4 regions of the Pseudoalteromonas sp. APC 3495 genome follow, and region 1 is predicted to be linked to each of the others. Evidence: predicted binding sites of a transcription regulator. Region 1 holds the regulator's gene; each other region holds the start of a gene.

Region 1 (2,210 bases):
TCGCCATCGGGAACAATTAACGCGACAAAAATGTCAACCGGCCGGTTATCAATCGCATCAAAATTAATAGCTGTTTCGCTCACTAAAATCAAAGCAAGGGGCTCTTGAGCTCCACTCATGCGACCATGTGGAATAGCAATGCCTCGGCCAATGCCTGTACTTCCAAGCTTTTCTCTTGCAGTTAATGCATTAAGAATATCTTGTTGTGTTAAATAGGGCAGCTTATTGTGAGCCAATTCACTGATAAATTCTAAAATTCTTTTTTTACTATTAAAAAGGACCGCAGCTTTACTGCAGTCCTGACAGATAAGTGAGCTTAGTTTCATAGTGTTAGTGTCGAGCAAGTTTCTCTTTGTGTTTAATTACTTGACGATCTAGCTTGTCAATGAGCGAGTCTATAGCGGCATACATATCTTGATGCTCAGTAGAGGCAAAAATCTCAGCGCCACTAACATGAACGGTTGCTTCAGCTTTTTGGTTTAGTTTTTCTACATCGAGAATAACGTGCACATTCGTTATGTGATCAGTGTGCCTCTGTAACTTCGAAAATTTACTATTTACGTAGTCTCTAAGCGAGTCGGTAATATCTACATGGCGACCAGTTAAATTCAGTTGCATAAACATTTTCCTCTTTGTTGTACGCCTTAAATCAAACTTTTACGTTGATTAGACGGGGGAATAGCTAGAGATTCGCGATATTTTGCAATGGTTCTCCTCGCTACTTTAATTCCTTGCTCTGCCAATATATCTGCAATTTTACTATCACTCAATGGTTTAGCTGAGTTTTCTGCAGCGATTAATTTTTTAATTAATGCACGTATTGCTGTTGATGAACATTCGCCACCATTTTCAGTACTTACATGGCTTGAAAAGAAATATTTAAGCTCAAAAATGCCACGTGGTGTATGCATGTATTTTTGCGTAGTAACACGCGATATAGTCGACTCGTGCATTTCCACCATTTCAGCCACATCGTTAAGCACCATAGGCTTCATAGCCTCAGGACCGTGTTCAAAAAAGGCCTGTTGCTGTTGCACAATACAGTTGGTTACTTTAAGTAGCGTGTCATTTCTACTTTCTAAGCTTTTTATAAACCATTTAGCCTCTTGTAAGTGCGAGCGAATAAACTGGCTATCACCACTTGATTTAACCGTACGCGACATAGCTGCATATTGGCTATTTACTCTGATCTTAGGCATGCTATCTGGGTTTAATTCAACTACCCAACGACCTTTAACTTTTTTAACCGACACATCAGGAATAACGTATTCAGACTCTTCTCTAACAATAGTGTCTGCCGGTTTTGGGCTGAGCGTATGAATCAACGTCATGATTTCTTTAAGCTCATCTTCTTTAAGCTTTGTTTTTTTCATCAACGTGCGATAGTCACGTGCAGCAAGTAAATCAATATGATCGGTTAAGATCATTTTTGTTTCGTTTAAAAAAGGTGTGTCTTTATCAAATTGATTTAGCTGAATACACAAGCACTCTTGTAAACTACGCGCGGCTATTCCCACTGGATCAAATAGTTGAATACGCTTTAGTACCGCTTCTATTTCGTCAAGTTCAACTTCATCTTCGCCGTCGTTTTCTTGGTTAAAGCTTTCTAATATTTCTTCACAGCTAAGGGTTAGAATCCCTGAGTCGTCCACAGCTTCTACAATTGCAATAGCTATCGCTTCATCGGTAGGACTAAACGGCGTCAGTTGAAGTTGCCACATTAAATACTCATGCAGCGTTTCAGTCGAAGAGCCTTGATAAATAGATTCATCTTCTGGCATTGGGCCCGATGAAGAGGCAGGCGCAGCGCTCATATATTCATCCCAAGTAACATCCATAGCCATATCATCGCTAATGGTGTCTTTGGTCATTGCTTCGCCGCTATCTTGCTCATCCTCGCTAGGTTTATCGTCAGCTGAGGCACTTAGCGTTAAGTCATCGTTATCGGCTTTTTGTTCGTTTTTACCTGCAGTGTCTTCGCTGTAATCGTGTTCTTCAACTTCAAGCAAGGGGTTGCTATCGAGCGCTTCTTGAATTTCTTGCTGGAGATCCAATGTACTGAGTTGCAATAAGCGAATTGCTTGTTGCAACTGTGGAGTCATTGTAAGTTGCTGGCCCATGCGCAGCTGTAATGATTGCCTCATTTATCTCTAACAATCCTTTTAAATTACGGTCTGTTGACCTTTACGGATTAAAATTTGTTCAAACTA
Region 2 (2,210 bases), on a different contig from region 1:
AGCTATTAAGTGCAAGCCGCGACCGCATTAATTACGACTTACTCGAAACCTCACAATTACCATTATTAAAAAAACTGCACGACCAACTTATTTCAGCGATTAGCTTTTTACAGTTAAAAACATTACGGGTAGCACCTTGGCCGGTAGTGAGTATGTTTGTAGAACAACATAAAGAACTGGTGGCACTTGATGAGCAATTACGTTTAACTGCTTATATCTCAGGCCTGCGTGAAAAGCCGTTAAAAGATATGATCCCTGAAGACTTACTCGCTTTTAGCGGTAAGCATATGGCATCACTCGATCCGAGTACTTATAACTTTGATGTAGAATGGTTTGCCTCTACCAAAAGCGCCAAAGGTTTTCACCTGATGCTGGCTGATTTGCCAGGTGCATTCGACGATGCACTCAGCAACATTCCACTTGAGGGTGATGTAGCGCTAGGTAATTACCAACAATTTGTAATTGCTTATTTGAGTGCATTTAATGGTAGTGATGAAAAACCAACTCTGGCGCCTGCCACCCGTTTATTAGCAATGCGCCGCCCTGATGTATTTACACCGATTAGTAACAGTCGCTTAGATGCACTTTGCTCCGCACTTGGTATCACCAAATTAAATAACCGTGACTTTGAGCGTTACTGGCAAGATGTAGTACAAAGCATTCACGCTATGTCATGGTTTAAAATGGCCAATGCAGGTAATGAACTAGAAACTCAGTTAGTGGATATAAAAGCGCTAATACCTTGCTTTTTTTATTATGCAGATACGAATACTGCAGATAACTCTAACTACATTAAGCTACTAAATAAACCTACACGTAGCACTTCGAGCAGCAGTAAAGCGCCACGCCGAGGTAAAGAATCTGCTGAGATTTTAGTGGATCGCGCTCTTGCTGCTGATGATATCCCAGAACATATTCGTGCTAAACGTGACTCTATTATTAGCGAAGTACAAAAAGGCCGTAGTGTAAACGAAACAATTACACTTATGCGTACCATTTTTGGTTAAAACGTATATCAAACGCAATTAGCTTTAATAAACTAGCTTAACGTTAGGGTCTGTAGACCTTTCAAGGTTAAATTTTCAAAGGTCAATAGATCCTAATATAGATAGCCTGGTAGCGCTCTAATGGTGCAGCCAGGCTTTTTTTTGCACCAGCAGTGTGTTCTTTCCTTACATACTTTTCACTAAGCGTCTTTGCGCATAACTTCAACACCTTGTTTTATAATATAAAATTTATTTTTTATTAAATAAATGGAAGCTGGCACATACAGTGCAATTCCCCCTGCAGTAACGTAATAATACGCCGCCGTTCAAAAGGTTGTAGTCGTTTATAATAAAAAACCTTGGCGTGCAAAATCATACAATGGGAAATGAAACATGCTAAAACTACAAAAAACAATACTCATCGGTGCATTGGCATTAACAGGAATGACATCAACTACTGCATTTGCCGAAGTAACAGCCAATGCAGCCGCTACTTCTAACTACTTATGGCGCGGACAAGAGCAAACTGGGGGCGATGCAGCTGTATCTGGCGGTATTGATTACGCTAATGAATCTGGATTTTATGCAGGTACGTGGGCGTCAAATGCGTCTTGGGCCGATGAAATGACCTACGAACTAGACTTATACGCCGGTTTTGGCGGCGCTATTAATGAAAACGTAAGTTATGACGTAGGTTATATTTATTACGCTTACCCAGATGCGGCATCAGGTGCCGATGCAGATTTTTCAGAAGTTTACGGTAGCATTAGTGTGCAAGGTTTTACATTTGGTGCAGCCGTACTTGCAACATCTGCTGCCAGTGGTGATGGTACTGATTTTGGTGATTCACTGTATTTAAACGCCGATTACAGCTTCGCTGTTGGTAGCAATGGCACTGAAATGGCGCTACACATAGGGCATTACTCAGGCGATTTCATCGGTGATGACAATATTATTGATTATGGTGTATCAGTGTCTAAAGATGGTTTTACCTTTGGCCTATCTGATAACGACATGGACGGCTCAGATGTTAAAGCTTATGTAGCCTACGCTGTCGACTTTAGCCTATAAAAAGAATGTGTTACTTGCTGCAACACTAAGGGCCGAAAGGCCCTTTCTCGTTTTAAATAACTTAACTAGATCTAATCACGCCACACCTTGTTAACAAACCGTTACAATTAATAAATCAACTTACCTCGCTTTTACCTTAGTATATGACTGATA
Region 3 (2,210 bases), on a different contig from region 1:
ATAGTATAAATCTTCTCGGAACGAGCCTTTTTCTATCATGTTTTCAAGATCACGGTGGGTTGCAGCAATAACACGCACATCAGCCTGAATCGCTTTGGTACCACCAACACGCTCATAACTACGCTCTTGAAGCACTCGCAGTAACTTAACTTGCATTTGCAGTGGCATATCCCCTATTTCATCTAAAAATAGCGTACCACCTTGCGCTAACTCAAAACGGCCTTTTCGTGCTGAAATAGCCCCGGTAAACGCGCCTTTTTCATGGCCAAATAGTTCACTTTCTAATAGCTCAGCAGGAATAGCGCCACAGTTTACCGGTACAAAGGGGCCTTTATTACGTTTAGAAAGCAAATGTACGTTACGGGCAACGACTTCTTTACCTGTGCCCGACTCACCTAAAATAAGTACGTTAGCATCGGTTTTAGCAACCTGCGTAATTAAAAAGCGTAAATCTTTTACCGCTTTGGTTTCACCAACAAGACCATCAAAGGTGCTTTTCTCTTTATTATTTTTATGTTCATGCGGCAACATGCGCTGATATTGCTGACAGTCGTGTAACAGCTGTGTGGTTATTTCATGAGTAAATGGCTCACATATCAACCCCACAACATTAGCCAAACTCAACAAAGGTTTAAGCGTTTCACCAATGAGTAAAAAAGGAAATGTTGGGTATCGTTTAATTAAACTTTCGTGATCTAAAGACTGCAAAGCACCTAACACCACAATACATTCTTTGTTTTGATAGTGGCTACATGCCTGTTCAAAGTCAGCTTCTGTTTGCAACTGTACAGCCTCACCAATAAAAGTAAGCGATGCGTATAATCCAATAGAGCGATTGTTATTATTATCTAAAATTAAGATCATCTTTAGCGAGCCATTTATTTCACTAATTTGTTTTATTAATCAAATTGTAAGCCAGTTGGGTTTGGATGCAAGCAATAGCGGCGATTTTTTGACATTAACGCCAAAAAACAGACACCCGCCACGCAAAGCTAATACTTTATAACTAATAACTCTTTAACTATTTATAACGGCATACCGACTTAGGATGAATTATCTAACACGTTTTGCCACTGATGATGATGCGACTCTACACAGAAGAAACTCATAAAAAGTGCTATTATTACTTAAAGGTGTGACTGTTTTTGCCGATAAGTAATAGTCAAACTTATGTTGGAACTAAACTTGCTTAATGTTCTACACAGTAATTAAAATTTGAGGAATTACCCATGGCTCATGCATCAATCAATAAATACCGTCAAATAACAGTTAGCAGCGTTAAAGAGATGACTCCCTACGACCAAGTTAAACTCGTGTTTGTAAATATTGTTGGCAAGCTCTCTGCTGCAAAAGGATTTATTGAACGTAAAGAGTTAGAAAAAAAAGGCAACGCAATCTCTGATTGTATTGTGCTACTTGGTGCGTTGCAGCAAGTGTTAAATTTTGAAGACAATAATGAAGTATCAACTAACTTAGACTCTTTGTACGATTACTGCCAGCGTTGCTTATTAACTGCAAACCTTGAAAACAACATTGATAAAATTGATGAAGTAATTACCTTAATTAAAGAGATTAAGTCAGGCTGGGAAGCAATTCCATTCGAACAAAGAGAACCACAACTGTAATGACTTTAAAGCAGGTTACGAGCTCACAAATTACTGATAGTAAGACCAGAGACTACTGCAATGAGCTGGTTAGTTTGATTACTGACTCTCAGGATTGGGATATTGAGCAAGCACTGAATATTCATAGCCGGTTAGACAGTTACATGAATGAATCTTTAAAGCATAACGACGGTTTTTATTCTGAATCTGAGCTTGAGTTTTTAATCGCATTTGTGGCACAGCTTTCAACACTATTTGATAGCGAAAAACAAAAGCTAGCGATAGAAATTATAAAGAAACAAAAAAGCAAAGGCGCGGTGAATAAGTATAAATCTAATATTTAAAAATATTATTTACTTTAGCTCCCCCCTATTTTATTCCCCTTTACAGAGTGATTAAGCAGATTTTTCACTCTGTATTTTTATTTCCTCAAACCTCACTATAAAACAACACAGTTAGTTACTAACAATCGAACAAACATAAAAAAACCTGACTCATAAGCCAGGCTTTATTTGCTAAACAAGGTTAATTGTTTAGCTAGACTTTTTAACCACACCAGGTAGGTTAGCTAATTGCTGTTGCAAGTAACTCCCTGTCGAGTTTAGG
Region 4 (2,210 bases), on a different contig from region 1:
ACCTGGGCGTTTAATGGAATATTTAGAAACCGAAAACTTCCATGCAGAAAACGTAGAAATGCTCATTCTTGATGAAGCCGACCGCATGCTCGACATGGGTTTTCGTAAAGAAATGCTGCGCATTTGTGATGAAGCTAAAAACCGTCGTCAGTGCTTTTTATTCTCAGCTACTCTTGAAGGTGACAGCGTAGAATTATTTGCAGAGCGTATTTTAAACGACCCGGCTCTGCTTGAAGCCGAATCATCACGCAAAGAAAAAGCTAAAATACATCAATGGGTTCATTTAGCCGACGACTACCGCCATAAACTTGAGCTATTAGTTAACACCTTAAACGGCCCTGATGTTAGTAAAGCGATTGTGTTTGTAAAAACTCGTGAGCGCCTTGAAACCCTTATTGGTGAACTAACCAATAACGGCGTTAAAGCTGCGTGGCTACGTGGTGAAATGCCACAAGATAAACGCATGAAAGCGATGGAAAATTTCCACAGTGGCAAAACCCGCATTTTAGTCGCGACCGATGTAGCCGCGCGTGGTATTGATGTAGCTGATATAAGCCACGTAATTAACTTTGATATGCCTCGCACTGCAGATGTTTACGTACACCGTATTGGCCGTACAGGCCGCGCGGGTAAAAAAGGCATAGCGATTTCACTCATTGAAGCGCACGATATTGGAATCCTTTACAAAGTAGAACGTTACATAGAACAGAAGCTAAAACGCCGTGTATTTAAAGGATTAGAGCCAAAGCATAAAGAAGCCAAGCCACCAGTCAAAAAGCGTAAAGATCCAGTAAAAATGAAAGCGAAGAAAAAAGCCAAAGCTAAAAAGAAAAAATAGCTTTAGCTTTAATACATTTGATTGAGCCGACGTTTGTCGGCTTTTTTGTGGCTTAAAAACAGTGAGTAAGCAATTCAGAGTAATATGTAAAAACTACTTAGCTGAATAACCACTTAATAAAATATCCAATTATTTCAAATGGTTAATTTTGGAATGAAACTTGTAACCCAAGCTAGTGTATGAGTATTAAAACGCCGAGTATCGGCGCTGCTTTTTCAAAAACACTAAGGATATAGTTATGAGTCGCATTAAATTTACTATCGGTTTTATTTCGTTTTGTTGTTTATTTTTATTAGTCTCTGCTTTTAAAGTTAGTGCAGCAACGCATTTAGCAGTAGTAAGTAGTGTGGCCACACAACCTAATTTACAACAATCTATTACTCATGAGTTACGTACTAATCCAAATTTAGAATTAGAAAATTTGAACGTACAGGTCGAAAATGGCGACGTTGAACTTAATGGCAAAGCTAATAACGGTTTTGAACGTGCTCTTGCACAAAAATTTTTAGAAAATATGGATGGAGTTAAAGTAATTCGCAACAAAATTAGTGTTATTTAATACAACTTTTTCTTAACTAATACACTTAACTTATCCCTCAGCGCTGCTTGCTTCTCCAACACAAGCGGCGCTTTTTATGGCCTTCACAATATAAATTCAATACAGACATAATCCCAATCCAGTTTAAATAGCTTGATTAAAAGCCTTTTTGTTTACGCACCAATCGCGACGCTCATTGCAGCTACTTATACCATTGAATCCTTTATTACTCACAGACACTTACTATATAGGGCTTGCATCAAGCTTGAGCACAAATTCGATTAATTAAGTAATCTATTTTGAGATGAGAAACCTTATCGATATAGTTTTATAATTGAGATGCTTTTAAGGCAGTTAGCGCAAGGCTTTAATTACTTCAGATTATCAATTGGGTCTGTTGTTCTTTCAAGGTTGAATTTGCAGTAGTCTGTTTGGTATTTAGCCAAGGGTTCTGCCCAGGGACATTTACTCTTTGTTGGCTACATGGATGGTGGTAAGGAGCGTGAGCTGGACGCGGAAGCTTTGCTCGGTTTTTACTTATTATTACATGGATGTAAGCCAGTAGAATAACGCAGGAGCAGTTATCGAGCCCACTAGGCAACAAACCTCGCGTCGCGATTAAATAGCTCTTAGTTTGAACTAATTTTAATCCGCAAAGGTCAACAGACCCTTATATTATTTATTATAAAAAGCGCGTTTTACTTTGTAAAAACGCGCTGATAGTCAGTAACTATTTCCCAATGCTTTTACCTTCGGGGTTTTAAATTATTTACTCACCTTGGCTTGCATCAGTATTATTGTCACCCTCTTTATTTGCTGACTGCTGACTTATTT

The links. The regulator sigma-54, encoded in region 1, starts transcription at its own class of promoters, with help from an activator protein. The targets are predictions, from matches to a motif close to GTTGGCACGNNNNTNGNNT.
Region 2: the regulator sigma-54 is predicted to act here: its motif matches at 1,260-1,278, upstream of QL984_RS09290 (TorF family putative porin).
Region 3: the regulator sigma-54 is predicted to act here: its motif matches at 1,173-1,191, upstream of fliS (flagellar export chaperone FliS).
Region 4: the regulator sigma-54 is predicted to act here: its motif matches at 986-1,004, upstream of QL984_RS02375 (BON domain-containing protein).

What each region holds. Positions count from the first base shown of each region.
Region 1 is NZ_JASDDA010000009.1:34,636-36,845, reverse strand. It holds gene ptsN (PTS IIA-like nitrogen regulatory protein PtsN) at 1-326, opposite strand, end outside; gene hpf (ribosome hibernation promoting factor) at 331-618, opposite strand; gene QL984_RS05570 (RNA polymerase factor sigma-54) at 645-2,144, opposite strand.
Region 2 is NZ_JASDDA010000018.1:11,704-13,913, forward strand. It holds gene QL984_RS09285 (hypothetical protein) at 1-1,007, shown strand, start outside; gene QL984_RS09290 (TorF family putative porin) at 1,380-2,057, shown strand.
Region 3 is NZ_JASDDA010000017.1:25,885-28,094, reverse strand. It holds gene QL984_RS08970 (sigma-54-dependent Fis family transcriptional regulator) at 1-864, opposite strand, end outside; gene fliS (flagellar export chaperone FliS) at 1,230-1,625, shown strand; gene QL984_RS08960 (hypothetical protein) at 1,625-1,948, shown strand; gene fliD (flagellar filament capping protein FliD) at 2,138-2,210, opposite strand, start outside.
Region 4 is NZ_JASDDA010000004.1:9,472-11,681, forward strand. It holds gene srmB (ATP-dependent RNA helicase SrmB) at 1-838, shown strand, start outside; gene QL984_RS02375 (BON domain-containing protein) at 1,077-1,397, shown strand; gene QL984_RS02380 (mechanosensitive ion channel family protein) at 2,146-2,210, opposite strand, start outside.